3 regions of the Mucilaginibacter sp. P2_A4 genome follow, and region 3 is predicted to be linked to each of the others. Evidence: riboswitches for the same ligand, from Rfam matches in the RefSeq annotation. Region 3 holds a riboswitch; each other region holds the start of a gene.
What was found. Region 3 has a riboswitch for S-adenosylmethionine ahead of AC1DYB_RS26130 (peroxiredoxin family protein). Riboswitches for the same ligand answer to the same signal wherever they lie in the genome.
Positions count from the first base shown of each region.

Region 1: linked by a shared signal. The riboswitch ahead of AC1DYB_RS20205 (O-acetylhomoserine aminocarboxypropyltransferase/cysteine synthase family protein) and the one ahead of AC1DYB_RS26130 (peroxiredoxin family protein) in region 3 are both predicted to bind S-adenosylmethionine.
Region 2: linked by a shared signal. The riboswitch ahead of AC1DYB_RS16700 (TlpA family protein disulfide reductase) and the one ahead of AC1DYB_RS26130 (peroxiredoxin family protein) in region 3 are both predicted to bind S-adenosylmethionine.

Region 1 covers NZ_JBFUCX010000011.1:146,672-152,599, forward strand. Annotated here, with positions in the region: gene AC1DYB_RS20195 (hypothetical protein) at 1-507, opposite strand, end outside; gene AC1DYB_RS20200 (trans-sulfuration enzyme family protein) at 607-1,725, shown strand; SAM riboswitch class I at 2,337-2,447, shown strand; gene AC1DYB_RS20205 (O-acetylhomoserine aminocarboxypropyltransferase/cysteine synthase family protein) at 2,697-4,022, shown strand; gene AC1DYB_RS20210 (homoserine O-acetyltransferase family protein) at 4,111-5,166, shown strand; gene AC1DYB_RS20215 (homoserine dehydrogenase) at 5,166-5,928, shown strand, end outside.
Region 2 covers NZ_JBFUCX010000008.1:283,378-289,305, forward strand. Annotated here, with positions in the region: gene AC1DYB_RS16695 (SusC/RagA family TonB-linked outer membrane protein) at 1-1,345, opposite strand, end outside; gene AC1DYB_RS16700 (TlpA family protein disulfide reductase) at 1,725-2,294, opposite strand; SAM riboswitch class I at 2,413-2,524, opposite strand; tRNA gene AC1DYB_RS16705 (tRNA-Gly) at 2,827-2,902, shown strand; gene AC1DYB_RS16710 (STING domain-containing protein) at 3,111-3,779, shown strand; gene AC1DYB_RS16715 (hypothetical protein) at 3,848-5,653, opposite strand; gene AC1DYB_RS16720 (LTA synthase family protein) at 5,825-5,928, opposite strand, start outside.
Region 3 covers NZ_JBFUCX010000018.1:80,432-86,359, reverse strand. Annotated here, with positions in the region: gene AC1DYB_RS26135 (peroxiredoxin family protein) at 1-421, opposite strand, end outside; gene AC1DYB_RS26130 (peroxiredoxin family protein) at 448-1,767, opposite strand; SAM riboswitch class I at 1,986-2,098, opposite strand; gene AC1DYB_RS26125 (protein-disulfide reductase DsbD domain-containing protein) at 2,513-2,959, opposite strand; SAM riboswitch class I at 3,187-3,302, opposite strand; gene AC1DYB_RS26120 (family 2A encapsulin nanocompartment shell protein) at 3,684-4,604, shown strand; gene AC1DYB_RS26115 (family 2A encapsulin nanocompartment cargo protein cysteine desulfurase) at 4,588-5,928, shown strand, end outside.

The DNA of each region.
Region 1 (5,928 bases), on a different contig from region 3:
AATATGTATGCCAATGGTACAATCATCCTGGCAGCCTTTGGGCCTGTAGCCGCATGTTGATATCATGCCATTGATAGTAGTCTCAAAGAAAATATCATTAGTTTTTTTATCAGCGGTAAGCCATTCATTTTTAGCTTTTTTGTAAATATCATCTAAGGTAAGTACCTGTCCTGCTACATTTCCGTGCGTATTTAAATTGGTTTTATCTTCGTGCCATTCACTTAAGGTAGTTTTTACACTCCCTGTACCGGTCGCGTTGGGGCTATATTTATAGGATGTATAATCTCTTGCTATAACAACACCTTTATTCACTGTGATTTTGGTTTCTCCACTAACACCTGACACCACCGAGCCGTTTATAGTCGTATATGAATAGGAGTTGTTGTTAGCTCGTTTAAAACTTAACCAGGCCGAATAACTTTTATCATAATCGTTTGTAAGTGCATCTTTTTTGCAGGCCGATAAACATATGGTAATAAGCAAGGTAATGATAAGGGATTTTTTCATGGTTGCGGTTTTTATACCTATTCGCAAAAAAGAGGCTAAGTGCTACAGCAAATCACAAATAATCTTATTTACTTTGAGTTCATAACATATAATACGATAATGAAAACTGAAACTATAGCCATACATGCAGGTAACCATATTGATGGATCATCAAGAGCTGTGATACAGCCGATTGTAATGTCTACCACTTTTGAGCGTGGTGTAGATGGCGATTTTCCTGGTGGGCATATTTATAGTCGGTCATCAAACCCTAACCGTTCATTATTGGAAAATGTTATAGCTCAGTTGGAGGGTGGTGTTGATGCCGCTTCGTTTTCATCGGGCAATGCGGCTGGTATGGCGGTATTTCAATCGCTTAAACCGGGCACACATATTATTTGCCCCGACGATATGTATCACGGTTTGCGTAACCAGCTTAAAAACCTGTTCGCAGGCATTTTGACTTTCGATTTTATTGATGTTAATGATAGCGAAGTGCTCCAGCAGCACATTAAGCCCGAAACCGGTGTGATATGGATAGAAACACCATCAAATCCATTGCTTAAAATCACTGATATAAAAAAGGTGGTGGGTATTGCCAAGGCAAAAGGACTTAAAGTTGTTGTTGATAATACCTTTGCCACCCCAATATGTCAGCAGCCGTTGGCATTAGGGGCTAATATAGTGATGCACTCGGCCACAAAATATTTTGGCGGCCATAGCGATCTGATGGGCGGGGCACTAATTACCGCTGAAAAAAGCGACTGGTGGGCGAAAATTCGCCAAGTACAGGAAATGGGCGGTGCTATCCCCTCCCCAACCGACTGCTTTTGGCTGGTGCGCAGTATTAAAACGCTGCCATATCGGGTTAAAGCACACGTGTATAACGCTCAATTATTAGCTGAGTTTTTAGAATATCACCCAAAAGTAGAAAGAGTTTTATATCCCGGCCTGGCATCACACCCGCAGCATGAAATTGCTAAAGACCAGATGTTGGCCTTTGGAGGAATGTTATCCTTTTTAGTTAAGGGCGACGAAAATGATACCCATAACATTATCAATAAGCTAAAAATATTCACCAAAGCAACCAGCCTTGGCGGCGTGGAAAGCCTGATAGAGCATCGTGCTACTGTTGAGGGGCCGGATACAAAAACACCGCGCAATTTACTGCGGGTATCGGTTGGATTGGAGCATATTGATGATTTGATAGAAGATTTGGAGCAGGCTTTAAATGGATAAAGGATGAAAAGATCAAGGAGCAAGGATTAAATCAACAAAGCATCTTTGCTTATTTATCCAACAGTCTTTAATCTAATTGGTGTTTACTCCGTTGTTTGTGTCCTCACAAACAACTATTCCGGTGTATTAACTAATGTAGAACTTACGCGGGCCCTCCCGCTAAACCTATGTTTACACAATTGCATGCGCCGTTAGGCGCTACCTGTTTGTAGCAATAATCAAGAAAAAACAAAATTGCGCCGTAGGCGTTACCTGCAAATTAGCAAGGTATTGGCTTTGTTAGCAGGTAGGTAGCCTCAACGAGGCAAATGTTAAGGGCGTGGTTTTTCTACAAACAGGTAGCACCTAACGGTGCAGGTAACCTTGATTGATTTGTGCCCTATGCAAATTTTGTTAGCTAACCTGATTTAACCTTTCTCTCCTACTTACCGAGAGAAGAGATCGCAGATACCAACGCTTTTTATTTCTTCCTGATACTTTTGCTCCTTTGTCCACCCGTCTTTTATCTAAATAAAATTTAATTTGGTATTTAAATAAATATCCGCTTATATTTGGAACATTATTTGGTAGCAATACCATAATCGATCAATCCTCCGCATAGTTCGGGTATTGATTTATAAAGAAGCGGCGAGAGATCAGGCTCAATGACCCGCTGGCAACCCTTCAATTTTGAAGAAGGTGCCAATTCCTGTCCCGGCAAATAACACCGGGGAATATAAATTTATAACCATGAAAAATTTAGTTAAAATTACTACAGGCAACATTTTTAATACCCAAAACGGTAATATACAACGTATTAGCTCAAATATTAGCTATATGTGTATTTGTTGCTGCTGTTGATGCTTTAGCACGTTCCTCTTTTTCAAATCCCGAAAAACGCACGTGTTGTTAAACTGATATTCATTTCCTATTCAGCTTTCCAAAGTCCATTTAAACATCAAAGAATTAATTATAATCTAAAAAAAAATCCTATGTCTACCAGCAATTTAAAATTCGAAACCTTACAATTACACGCAGGTCAGGAAGTTGATCCAACAACGGGTTCACGCGCGGTACCACTTTACCAAACCACATCTTATGTATTTAAAAATGCCGAGCATGGTGCCAACCTGTTTGCATTAAAAGAGTTTGGGAATATATATACCCGCATTATGAACCCTACTACTGATGTATTTGAAAAACGCATAGCAGCTTTAGAAGGTGGTGTTGCGGCTTTGGCTACAGCATCGGGCCAGGCAGCACAATTCATTGCATTAAATAACATATTACAAGTCGGCGATAACTTTGTTTCCTCACCATTTTTATATGGTGGTACATATAACCAGTTTAAAGTTTCCTTTAAGCGAATAGGCATCGAGGCACGTTTTGCCAAGGATGATACCGCCGAAAGCATTGAAGCACTTATCGATAATAAAACCAAAGCTATCTTCCTGGAAACTATTGGTAACCCTGGCTTTACCATTGCTGATTTTGATAAGATAGGTGCTCTTGCAAAAAAGCATGACCTGCCTTTAATAGTCGACAATACTTTTGGAGCCGGCGGCTATTTATTTCGCCCGTTGGAGCATGGCGCCAGTATAGTGGTTGAATCAACAACAAAATGGATAGGCGGTCATGGTACCAGCATTGGCGGAGTAATAATTGATGGAGGAACTTATAACTGGGCTAATGGCAAATTTCCGCAGTTTACAGAGCCATCTGAAGGTTACCATGGTTTGGTTTTTGCCGATGTATTTGGCATTGGCGGTCCTTTTGGCAACATCCAGTTTATTATACGTGCCCGTGTGGAAGGTTTACGTGACTTTGGTCCATCACAATCTCCATTTAACTCATGGCTTAATATCCAAGGGCTAGAAACCCTTTCATTGCGTGTACAACGCCATGTAGATAACACGTTGGAGCTTGCCAAATGGCTTGATCAGCACCCGCAGGTAGCATCAGTTAACTATCCCGGATTGGAATCATCTCCTTATCATCAATTGGCGAAAAAATACCTTAAAAATGGATTTGGAGCGGTGCTATCATTTGAGATAGATGGCGATAAGGAAGATGCCGGTAAATTAATTGACAATCTTTTGCTGGTTAGTCATTTAGCTAACGTTGGTGATGCTAAAACATTGATTATTCAGCCGTCAGCAACTACACATCAGCAGCTGTCTGATGAAGAACAATTATCAGCAGGTGTAACACCTAATTCATTACGTGTAGCTGTTGGTATTGAGCATATTGATGATATTAAAGCAGATTTTGAACAGGCATTTGCCAAAATAAAAAGGGCATCGGCCCAATTAGTATAGTATAGTTTTTTTTTAAGTGATATAGTAAAGTTGTTACGGGATGCAGCTAAATTAAAATTAGCTGCACCTGTGATAACAAAACAGAAGAATGAACACAGAAATATTTAAGTACACACAACCATTCGGTCTTGAATCCGGCGAGCAATTACATGAATTGGAGATTGGCTTTCACACTTATGGCAGATTAAATAAGGAGAAGGACAACGTGATATGGATTTGCCATGCGCTAACTGCCAATGCCGATGTTTTTGACTGGTGGAAAGGCTTTGTGGGTACAGGCAATAAATTTAACCCCGAAGAGCATTTTATTGTATGTGCCAATATCCTGGGTTCGCCATATGGCACAACCAATCCTTTGAGCATTAATCCGGCAAGCGGGGAGCCATATTTACAGGCTTTTCCGCAATTTACCATCAGGGATATTGTAAAAGCACATCAGTTACTTGCAAATCATCTTGGAATAGGAAATATTCATATCCTTATCGGGGGCTCATTGGGCGGCCAGCAAGCAATTGAATGGGGGATTATTGAACCAGCCAGGATTAAAAACCTGATACTGATAGCTACCAATGCGCGCCATTCTCCATGGGGAGTAGCATTTAATGAATCACAGCGTTTGGCTTTGAGTGCCGATCCTACTTTTCATGATAATACCCCGGATGGAGGTCAAAAAGGTTTGAAAGCCGCAAGAAGTATTGCGCTGCTCTCCTACCGTACCTATAAAACCTACGGCATAACTCAGCAGGAAGAAACAGATAATAAAACTGATGATTTTAAGTCATCATCATACCAGGACTATCAGGGGCAAAAGCTGGTAAATCGCTTTAACGCCCATAGCTATTGGTATTTAACAAAAGTGATGGATTCGCACAATGTAGGCCGTGGTCGTAACGGTGTAGAAAAGGCGTTAAGCCTGATCAAAGCACGTACACTGGTTATTGGCATAAAATCAGATGTGTTATTCCCTATTGAAGAACAGGAATACCTGTTCAGGCATATTCCAAAATCGGCCTTTGCCGAGTTGGATTCATTTTATGGCCACGATGGTTTTTTGATTGAAACAGAAGCATTAACAAATATTATTACATCGTTTTTTAAGACCGATGTAAAAGGAAAAATTATAGAATTGCAACGTACAGCGTAATGAGTAAAAAGTTAAGTATAGGATTATTTGGATTTGGAGTTGTTGGACAGGGATTATATGATATCATCATAACAAAAAATTTAAACATCGAAATAGTAAAATTTGCCATTAAGGACCCGCATAAAAAGCGCACTTTACCCGCAGAATTATTTACCACTGATAGAGACGAGTTGCTGAACAACCCGGAGATTAATACCATTGTTGAGCTAATAAATGATACCGAAGCCGCCTTCGAGATAGTTTCAAGGGCGTTAAGCTCAGGTAAAAATGTTGTATCGGCCAGTAAAAAAATGATCGCGCTCCACCTGGAGGAATTGATAGAACTGCAGCATAAACACGGTACCTCATTGTTATATGAAGGTGCGGTGTGTGGCAGTATCCCCATTATTCGTAACCTGGAAGAGTATTATGACAACGAATTACTGCACTCCATAAGCGGCATTTTTAACGGATCATCAAATTATATACTATCCAAAGGATTTATTGAAGGTTTGGATTATGATAGCGCCCTCAAACAAGCGCAGGATCTTGGCTTTGCCGAAACTGACCCTACAAGCGACGTTGGCGGCTTTGATGCCAAATATAAGCTGGTTATTGCAGCTGCACATGCCTACGGTGTTATTGTACAGCCGGAGGAGATTTTTAACTTGGGGATCCAAAACCTGGCTGCCCAGGACCTGCAGTATGCCCGTGAAAAGAATTTGAAAATTAAATTGGTACCTGTTGCTAAAGAATTGGATGATAAAAACGTAGCTATGTTTG
Region 2 (5,928 bases), on a different contig from region 3:
TGTTGTTCCAGTTAAAGGTATTGCCATTGGCGTCCTTGTAGTTTTTTAACTGGCTTATATCAACCTGGCGGCCAAACCAGGTAAATTGCAGCATGGTACTGGTAGCGCGCTTGCCACCTGCACCCGGCAGGTTGTCGGCATCGTCTTTAATATAATTGGCAATGGTGGTTACCGTTAATTTAGGACTAAGTCTGAAGGTAGAATTCAGTAAAAATGAATTTCTTCCCTGTGATGTATTCGGGATAATACCTGTTTGGTGCAGGTTGTTGTAGGATAAGCGATAATCCGCTTTATCGCTACCGCCTGATAATGCTACACCATTGTTAAGGGTTACTCCTGTTTTAAAGAAATTTTTAACGTTATCCGGGTGCGCTATAAAAGGCACGGCAACTCCGTTTGAATTAAATTGCGGAATTAATGAGCCATCCAACGCGGGGCCCCAGCTTTCGTCAACTCCATCATTAACACCGGCGCCTTTACCATCAACATAGCTAAATTTACCGTTTGAACCCTGGCCATACTGATTTTGATAATTTGGCAAAAGCTGTACGTTTGAGAAGCTGGTATTTGAATTAATATTGATACCCAAGCCCTTTGCGCCTTTACCTGTTTTAGTTTTAATGAGGATAACGCCGGCCGCCGCACGGTAACCATAAAGAGCCGCCGCATTGGGGCCTTTAAGTACACTTACAGATTCAATATCCTCGGAGTTAAGATCGGCGATGGCATTGGCAAAATCCCTTGATCCGTTTGTACCCAAAAACTGGGAGTTATCAACTATAACACCATCCACCACAAACAGCGGTTGGTTGTTACCCGCGATAGAGGTTTCGCCACGGATGATGATACGGGACGAACCCATATCACCCTGGCTGTTGGTTACCTGCACCCCGGCAATTTTACCGGCCAGCGCATTCACCAGGTTGGTTTCTTTAGCCTCGGAGATATCTTTCGACTTTAACCCCTGAACAGCATAGCCCAATGACTTTTTGTCCTTAGATATATTGAGGGCCGTGATTACCACTTCGTTAAGGGAATTGGCAGCCTCCTGTAATATGATCTGTAAATTGTTTTCAGCTTGCTTAACGGTGATCTCCTGCGCTGCGAAACCTATATAAGTAATTTTTAATATATCGTTAACATTGGCGCTGAGGGAGAATTTGCCATCTGCACTGGTTTGAGCACCATTGGAAGTTCCTTTTACAGAGATATTAACACCAGGCAATGGCAGGCCATCGGATTTAGCGGTTACCACCCCGCTTATTTTAACAGATTGCGCCGCAACTGTTTGGATGAGAAAAAATGGCAACAGAATTGCCAGTAACAGTTTGTAATTTTTAAGCATGATAAATAGATTGTGAATAGTTTTTGAATATCAATACAGCAGAATGAAAGCATTAGCTAACAGCTTTTTTGGCATGAAATACCCGCTGATATGCTTTATAGTACCTGTAAAGAATTAATTTTTGCTTTGTGGTTATTTAAAAGATAACAAGCTGCAGCAAGCACACTCATTAAATAACCATTGCGGTTGGGTTAGCATCAACAACGCATGCTTTGCATACAGCCATGGAAAGAATTGCAGGTAAACAGCGTAGCATCAGAAGAATAGTTGGCGTGAAAAAAGGTAGCTGTTGTTTTCATAACATTAAGATATTGACTTATAGAAAAAGCAACCGGAATAAATAATTGCAAGCAGCTTACTCCGTAATTGCCCGGTATTTTTAATTAACAGATGCAGTTTTATTATTAACCAGCGCATCTACAGCTTTTAGCATCGATGCAAATTCCTGGGTATCATATAAACGGGTGAGGTAAACTATTTTACCATCCTTATCAATAATAACATTACGCGTTACGCCGCTTTTTTTGTTGGCGAACCGGCCAAAAATATCGGCTCCGGGATCAAGCGCCAGCGGGTAGCTGATATTCATTTCCTGGTGAAATTTTGTTACTTTTTCAAGAGGCTCATCGCGATCTACGCCTATCAGAATCAGGCCTTTGTCTTTATAAGCCTGCCATACGTCCTTTTCAAGGTGGGGCATTTCTTCGCGGCATACACTGCACCAGCTGGCTGTAAATTGCAGAATAACAACTTTGCCGCGCAGCTCTTTTAAGGAGGTTTTGGTACCATCGGCAAGTTGCAGTTCAAAATCTGCAGGTGCCTGGTCGCCAACTTTTACAATATAGCCACGATCAATAGATGCAGGATCAGCTGGTTTTGCAGTTTGCGCGCCGGCAAACATGGCGCTTATCAGAAACGAACAGGTAATGAGTAAATGTTTAATATTCATAGTTGTAAATTTTAATGCTGCTTTTAGCAGGCATAAATTTTTAAGTATTTTAATTAAACAGGATTTCAGAGAGAAAGGGAGATAATGATCAGCCATGGGCTGTGCAATAATTTTGCGAATATTATCTTCTCCACCTTTTATAGCGGACAGGAATTAGCACCTTTATAACAATGGGCTTACAGGTTGCTAAGACATCATAGGGCCTTTCCCTCAGTCTTTCTTGATAATTAAAATTAAAGAACTTATTTCGTCAGCAAATATATAATATATTCTACTAAACACATAGACTTTATATAATTTATTTGTCATTTAAATATCTTCCCAATAATTTCATCCGGCATGCCGCAAATTGAGCCAAGGCAATGCTTAAATAAGAGCCTTATTATTCGCTTGCCGACCTATAATTTAAATTAAGCAGATGGTTAGTGTATTTTTAACTTGCAGAGTATTCAATTCTTTTTATATTTGCGCTCCCGAAAACGAGATAGGCACACGGTTAACCGCAACGCAACTCGAAACAGGAAACACCAATGCGAAAGTAGCTCAGTTGGTAGAGCACGACCTTGCCAAGGTCGGGGTCGCGAGTTCGAATCTCGTCTTTCGCTCCAAAGCCCTTCTCTAAAAAAGAAGGGCTTTTCTTTTTTAAAAGGTTAATAACCAGGCATCCAGTACGCTATTATCCTTACTCTCCGCATCGCTGCTGTGAATGAGGTGTTTCTCAACAAATTGCCTGTGGCAATTCAAACAAATTCCAACATTTTTTGCATACCACTTAATTAATCACTATTATTACTATTAACTAATAACCTGATAGTCATGACCTTTACTTTCAGATTTTTCCCGTTTAAGGATTTTATATTTTCCATTATACCAACCATTGGTACCTATGGCGGCTTCCTTGATGGCATTATTACGTTCCCCAATAAATGGATGGCTTTTGGGTCTGGATTTGTAGTATCTGTAATACTGGCAATAATTTTCCATGCCGAAAACAAGCGTAATTACAGAAGGTCGCTGGCCGAAATACTGGCGATGGGTTATTTTATGAATTTTACCGGCAGGCTGGCTAAACTTTTAAAAGGCAAGGCCGATATCAGTTTTTCTTTCCCGGATGCTAATCTTGTAGCTTACTCTCCCGGCAAGGTTAACGTTAAGGTAGGCATACCGGGTACCCTTAACGCTTTGGTTAAATACTGCAATATGGTAGAAGCACAAAGTGATGTAGTGTATATTCGTGAATCAACAAAAAATGACCCTTACTGGGTACGGGCAAAAAAGGAAGAAGATGGCACCATAACCATTTATGAATTTCCAAGAACGCTGTTTGCACTTTCCAGATACCTGGAAAAAGAGTTTGAGAACCAACAGAAAGCCGAAAAAAACTCAAAAAAGATTTATAAATACTTTGATGATAAACTAAAGCAATTGAAAATACAGCACAGCAATGAGTTCCCTAATGACAGGATCAAGTTTCAATACGTGTAGGTGTATAGATACATATTTTGTATCTCCCGGATGCAGATCCAACTGCTATATCCGCTGGGTATAATTTTCTAATTCTTCTTTTTTTCAAGCTGTTCCCTGAATTTTTTTTCCTCTTTTTCTTTCTTCTCCCTTGCTTTTTTTAAAGCCTTTTCCCGCTCCTTTTTATCCTTTTCAGTAACTGGCTTACCGGCTTCTTTTTCCTGCGATTTGCCTACCCCTACGCATGACTTGAGTCCATCGAGCAACGTAAGCCATATTGTTTTAAAGAAAGGAAAATTTGCCGGGCGGATAAAAACCACGTTGGCCGACCGTGGTATGGGCTTTCCCTCTTCGGGGTTATCCTGTTTAAGTATTACGGCATTGGCCAGCAGAGACATCAACGACTTTTTCGCGTAACCTTTTTCCTCATCGCGTTTCAGTAAATCCACCTTTAGGTTGTTGTAGAGGAATGTGACCTTACCGGCAGCGTTTTTTTTATTGCCGTGAATATTAAAGTTGAGACTATTTACCCTTCCCGATGTTATTTTTACCAGGCCCAGGGGCATAACCGCCGGATTAGCCGCCAACATATCCATAGAGCCCAGGTGCCCTTTATAGCTGTAGCTATAAAGGGCATCGCTTAAATTAAAACCAAAGGCCAGATCGAGCTTGCCTTTGCCCATAAAATAAGTACTGAGGTTAACCGTACAAACAGGATGCTGACTGAGGATAGCTTTTTTATTAGTGAGGTTGAGAAACCTACCCGTAGTATTATCAAACTTTACCGCCCCGGCTTTCCCGGAGCTTTTGTTATACTCGCTGTAGGTAACGTCGATCTTTTTTATATCGAGCGTATCCACATTGAGCCCCGCTTTTACCTGGCGGATAGCCCAGTTTGGGAAGGTTACCAGCCTGTCGGTAGTTTGAAGCCGGCCATTGGGGTTAGCAAAAACTTCGAAATTTCCTTTATCAACAGTAATTTTTGATACCAGGAGGTCCTGCGCTCTACGATAGCTGCGGTAATCAAAATGATGAAAGGTAACCTTATCAAGGTGCAGGGTAAAGCGGTCGCTTTTGCTTTTGGCAAAAAATGCCTTTACGCTTAGTGGCTGTATGTCTATCCCTGCAATATCCAACCGGGCTTCGCGGGTGGATAGTTTTATCGATCCCACTTTATATTTATACAGGCCCCCGGCAGAAGTTTGGGTATAATGCTTCAGCTCTGTAACGATGTCCCTGCAATATAATGTTCTGGAGGTATCTGTTTGCGTTGTCGAATCTATCAGCAGGTCGGTAGCTTGCAGGTTCATCTCCTTCAGTACAGAAACCGAAGGCTTGGGGACACTCTTATCTCTGTAAGTAAAGGTGATAGCATCCAGGTTAATCTGACCTACATGGATCATTTTAAAACTGTTGGAAATTTTCTGGTAGAGGGTTCGTTTATCCTTCTGCTCCTTTTTGTGCGGCTTATCTGTGTTTTTACTGATATATATTTCCGGGCTATTCAGCGTAATCCGGCCAATATCCATTTTCTTTTTAAACCAGGTTTGCAGCGGGTGCGCTCCCGAAATTTCCAGTCGCTTTACGTGCAGTTCATAAAGATGATTGGGGGCATCGCCACTTTCCTGCATCTTACGGTAAACAGCAGTATCCGGACCGAAGGTAATATCATACAAAGTGGCCTTCCCCGCAAAAACATGCAGCTCGGCTTTACTAAAATCTACATGGTATAAACTATCGGAGCCTTTTAAAACCGCATCCTTTAATTTTGCAGTAAGCTTGCTGGTTAAAAAACTATTGAGGAATAATGCTACAACAAGCACCAATAAACCCACCGCCGCCAAACTGATCAATACAATTTTTTGCCACCTGTGCTTTAAAAACGAAACCGCCATAATAATTGCTCTTATTTTAGTTTTAAGCAACCTACAGGCAGCTTTATAATAAGCTACAACACCAAAACCGCGATTTTGTTAATCCGTTGTTACTGTTACTTTTAACGAAAGCACCAGCATAATATCAATAACGTTTAGATTGCTCCCCGCAAAACAGGGCGAAGAAGTAGTTTACCGCTTCAACTTTCCATTTACAATACGATCTGTATAATCCTGGATCAGGGCCTTACAATCAAGCATTGCCTTATCCATTTCAGAATCAATTTTCCCGCCCA
Region 3 (5,928 bases):
GTTCAACAAAACGGTAAGTTTTTCCATATTCAGCAGTGAAAGGCAGAGAATTACCACGGAAGCCCGGTACCAGGCTGCGGTATTCACCGCTTAACGTTCCGTCATCTTCCACTTTAGCAACCAGGGCGGCGTCATAGGTATTCATTTTGATAAACACAGAGTCCCTGCCAATCTGCTTTACATGAAAGTTGTCCCGGCGGCTGCCATTAATCAGCGTAAATACCGCGTGCTCCGCGTCTTTACCCTTTAATTCAAAGTTGAAAGGAACCTTGGTTTCGGCAACGGTAAATACACCGCGCCATACACCTTGCTTAATAAATTTCACAGGCGGATTTTTATCCGCGGCTAATGCTGCTGCACCGCTAAACAATAAACCTACAGACAGGCATTTGAATGAGGTAATTAAATTGATAGTTTTCATTTGATAAATTATAGGATCAGTTAATGTTAGTTTCCTGGATGGGTTGATGGATCTGCAATAGCCGCTGTTTCCGGGGCCGGTTCAGCGATAAGTTCGTCCAACAGTTTATTAAATTTCTTTTCGTAATCTTCGTGGTATTTACCCGTTACCGTACCTGTATAGCCGGTGTAGATCTCCCTTACATCACCTTTTCTATCAATGATGATGGTGGTTGGGAAAGCGATAAATTTATTCAATGCAGGTAGCTTCTGCGATACCAGCTTTTTATCGGCCAGGCCGCCAAAAGCGATATCATAATTGATCTCGTATTTTTCTTTCAGCTTACCTAATGTGTATTTGGCATATTCCAGGCTGTCTTTCTGCTCAAAACCCAATGCAATGGCTTCTACACCACGTTGATGGTTTTTATTGAACCATGGAGATAGGAACACGGTTTGATCGGTACAGTTAGGGCACCAGGTACCAATAATCTCTACGATCACTACTTTACCTTTGTATTTGTTATCGCTGAGAGACACCTGTTTACCATCTATCCCCGGGAAAGAAAAATCAAGTTTTTTATAGCCTTCTTTCAAAAATGTAAGCTTATAAGGATCAGGCAATTCCACCTCTGTTTTTTTAGCAGCATCGAACTTCAGATTTTTATAGATGCCGAAGCCTTCTTCACCGCTGATAGAGCCGTCGGCGTTGATCTTGCCTTTTATGATGAACGGACTTGGGCCGGTAAAACCACTCAGTGCAAATTCATCGCCCTGAACAGTACCTTCCAGTTCGCGGGTATCACCAACTACAGTCATCACTACGCCGGTAAGCTTGTTTCCTTTTTGTTTCAATAAGGCTATAGATGCAGGAACAGCCTCTTTACTGTAGGTTTTGATTTCCCATTTACCGGTCAAATCCGCTTTAGGGGCTACATCTTTGCCGGGTTCTACAAAGCGGTAGGTTTTACCATATTCTGCAGTAAATGGTAAAGAATTGCCCCTGAAACCCGGTACCAGGCTACGGTATTCGCCGCTTAGCGAACCATCGTCTTCAATTTTGGCTACCAGCGCAGCATCATAGGTGTTCATTTTAATATAAACTGAATCGGTACCTACAGATTTTACGTGGAAATTATCCCTCCGTGAACCATTAATAAGCGTAAACACAGCGTGCTCGGCATCCTTGCCTTTCAGCTCGAAATTAAAAGGTACTTTTGATTCGCTTACGGTGAATTCACCGCGCCATTTACCTTCTTTTATAAACTTAGGCTTTGGGGTTTCATGGGCCGATAATATCGTAACCCCACTAAGCAGTAAAGCGGCCGATAGCAGCCTTGTTTTGGTTAAGTAGTTTGTAGTGTTCATTTGTATAAGTTTTAATTATTGTTGATTGATGCGATGCCTGAAAATTTGGACATAAGTATTCCATTGGGCTTAACAAGCCTTTGAAAAAACGCTATAAATTTTTAAGGTGCCTGGTTTTTAAAACCAGAAAACATACTGAACCATACAACAACATCGTTTGATGGCTGCGGGTTGTGGCTGTGGGTAATGACTGTTAAATGTGTTCATGACTTTTAGTTAATTTATATTCCGGCGCATAATTGCTACCGAAAAAAGTTTAGCACTTATTTCAGGTTTCTGAAAAGTTGCTATAAGATCATCGAGACTTCCTCTCCCTTATTCTTTATAAATCAACTAATTAATGGTGGGGTTAATTAGAATGGTGTAAAGGTAGCAATAAATATGATAAATACAATAAAATCTATAGACTTAATAGAATATTTTTTAATTCTTTATGTTTTTAGTAATTATTTATCTTGTAAAATGATATACATCCTGGACTGCACAGCACACGCCTGATTTACCACCATAGCAAAGCAACGCACTTAGTACAGCCAGGATGTATATCTTGATTAAGATTTAAAAACCGGAAACGTAACTACGTTTTTAACAATGGCAATAACAACAGAAAAGGGTGCCACCATTCTGTTTGCGGGCTTTAGTGAATAAATTTGATCTTGGTTTCATGGTATTAGTTTGTAATTCTGCAGATCAATTGGTGGCTATTGCACTGCTTACTAATTAAGTATTTTGATTATATACGATACTATTTTACGGGTATATTAAACTCCACATCATCTGGCGGTAAACATTGCTTGTCGTTACATGCCATAAAATTTACCGTGCCGCTAACCGATGCCTGGCCCGATTTAAGTTTTACTTTTTGCTGAAATATAACTGCCTGTTCAAAATACTGCACGTTCATGCTAAACGATTTTTCATACTTGCTTACTGGCTTGGGCTCGGTTGTATTACCCACTAAAATGTAGTTGTCGTTTTTTTCAAACTTTAGTGAAGTCTTTATAGGTCCGCCATCGGCAAGATGCTGCGAATAAATGTGCCAGCCTTTATCAATGGTAGCTTTTATAAATACTACGGCTTGTTCATTATCAATCTTTTTGGCTGCATATGACCATTTTACCGGTGTAAGGATCTGTGAAAAAGCAGTGGTGCTGATAACAATTGTTAAAGCGGTAAGTATTACTTTATTCATTTGGTAAATTCTATTTGTAATAATGTGATGTATAGTGGGTAGTTTGCAATTGAGGCCGGTTCTTTAAAGGAACATTAAATCAACAACACATTGTTACATCATTACGAAGCGATCTGTAAATATTGGCAGGTAATTGGGAAAAAGTATTCATGTATTTAGTTGTTTATTTATGTTCTTTACACTTATCTAAAAGAGAGCCGGAGAGAATACCTGTAGAATTCTATACCAACTTATCTTCCTCCCAACGGGAGCAGGAATTAGCACCTTTTACTAAATCTGAGATTCATGGTACAGGTTGCCAAGACGTCATGGGGCCTTTCCCTCTGTCTTTTCTGGATAAGTATAAAAGAACGTGATGTTGCAAATATATATTAAAAACTATAATTCCTATAGACTTTATATAATTTATTTCATTTTGTTATTTTTCAAATAAATTGCAGGTGTTGAAGCATTCATTTTTAGGCAATAATACCGGATTACCAAATCCATTAACAATTAAATAGCCCCATTTAATTACCATGAAGTTAACGCTGTGTCCCCTATCTCTTCAACCTTAAAATAGCTGAACTATAGTATCAGCACTCCTTTAAAAATTATTTTTTGTAATAAAATTCAATAGTATATAAAATCTATAGAATTTATATACTATAATTGTATGTCATGTAATTCTGTTTTTACGGCACATTAAAATCATTATTTAAAGCACACTCCTATTATCTAAAAAATGGCAGAGCAAAAAGCAAAACAAACGGCCCTTGGTGATGTAGCCGCCAGGCAGTTAGCGGTAGCAACCCGTACCGTTCCACAATTATCAACTATTACGCCACGGTGGTTAACCCATTTACTCAATTGGATCCCGGTTGAATCGGGCGTTTATCGGTTAAATAAGGTGGTACATGCAAACAATGTAGAAGTGGATTGCTCTTCGCGCGATGAACGTGAACTGCCATCAACCTTTGTGGATTATGAGGAAAATCCCAGGGAATACAACCTGAGTGCTGTAAATACGGTACTGGATGTACACACCCGTGTATCTGACCTGTATAGTAAGCCTTATAACCAGATCAGCGAGCAATTGCGCCTTACTATTGAGATAGTTAAAGAAAGGCAGGAAAGCGAACTTATCAATAACCCCGAATACGGGCTACTGAGCAGTATTTCGCCATCACAAAAAATTAAAACCAGGCTGGGCCCTCCCACCCCCGATGATCTGGACGAACTGATAACCAAAGTGTGGAAAGAGCCCGGCTTTTTCCTTTTGCACCCATTAGCTATTGCCGCCTTTGGCCGTGAATGTACCCGCCGGGGTGTACCACCGCCAACGGTTTCACTATTCGGATCGCAATTTATTACCTGGAGAGGAATCCCGCTTATTCCTTCAGATAAACTGCCTATCGTAAATAATAAATCAAAGATCATCCTGTTAAGGACAGGCGAAAGCCGCCAGGGCGTTGTAGGCTTGTTTCAACCTGGTCTTCCGGGCGAGCAGTCACCAGGTTTATCTGTCCGTTTTATGGGTATCAATAACAAAGCGATTGCCTCATACCTGGTTTCGCTTTATTGCTCTTTAGCCGTTTTGGTTGATGATGCTATTGCCGTTTTAGAAGATGTTGATTTAAGCAATTACCATGAGTACAAATATTAATCCGGATAACTTACTTAACCTGCAGGAACTGGAGCAACTGGCTAATCAGTTTTTTAAATCAGGACTTGGTGGCTTAGTAAACCAATTACCTGTGCAACAAGCTCCTGAGCCTTTTTTATTACCCGGCAATATAGGTGATGAAGGCTTGTTTAGTCCGCCCCAACAGGTAAATACGCCTATACACTCCATTCCTTCAAGTACAATTGGAGGTGGTGGTATTGCGCCATCTGCCATTAACCAGAATAATGCTGTTAACCTAAAGGATCCGCAAACCAGTTTTGCAGATCCTAATTTAAGTAATCATCCTAATTCGTCGGCACCTGTTTCTGGTAGTACCCCCACCGCTTTTGGCGATCAATTGCCGGTGCGACCTGGTTTTAGTTATGACTCTTATTTGGTAAAAACAGATCTTATACCAGATTTTCTCTTAAAGCAAAGGTTCCCGGTTGAGCAACTTTCTTTTGCCCCCGACGGCTTGTTTCAGCTACCTTACCAGCAGGACCAGGCCTTTGATATCGAGCTAAAGAAAATATTGAGCAACATTAATACATCGGGGCCTTCAAACGCTTTGCCATTTACCGGTGCACCTGCTGCTACCGAAATACCGTTTTACTTTTTATCTGATAAACATGGCTTACCTGCGGTAAAATCAGACCAGGGAAAAGTTAAACAGGCAGGCGTCAGCAATATCATCAGTCCGCCGTTTGATGTAAACCTGGTTAGGCGCGATTTTCCCATATTACAGGAACAGGTGAACGGAAAACAGCTGATATGGCTTGACAATGCGGCAACTACTCAAAAACCTAAGCAGGTAATTGACCGCATCAGCTACTTTTATAAACACGAAAACTCCAACATCCACCGTGCTGCACATGAACTGGCAGCAAGGGCTACCGATGCTTATGAAGGCGCACGCAAAAAGGTACAAACTTTTTTAAATGCCGGTTCCATAAACGAGATCATATTTGTTCGTGGCGCAACCGAAGCCATTAACCTGGTGGCCAAAAGCTGGGGCGAGCAAAACCTGCATGCGGGCGATGAGATTATTGTGAGCCACCTGGAACATCATGCCAATATTGTTCCATGGCAGCAGTTAGCTGCTAAAAAGGGCCTAAAAATAAAAGTAATTCCTGTGGATGACGACGGGCAGGTATTGATAGATGAATATGTAAAACTCCTCGGGCCCAAAACCAAATTGGTGTCATTTACCCAGGTATCAAACGCTTTGGGCACAGTAACGCCGGCCGCGCAAATTGTGCACCTTGCTCACCTGGCCGGGGCTAAAGTACTGGTAGATGGCGCTCAATCCGTATCGCACATGCCT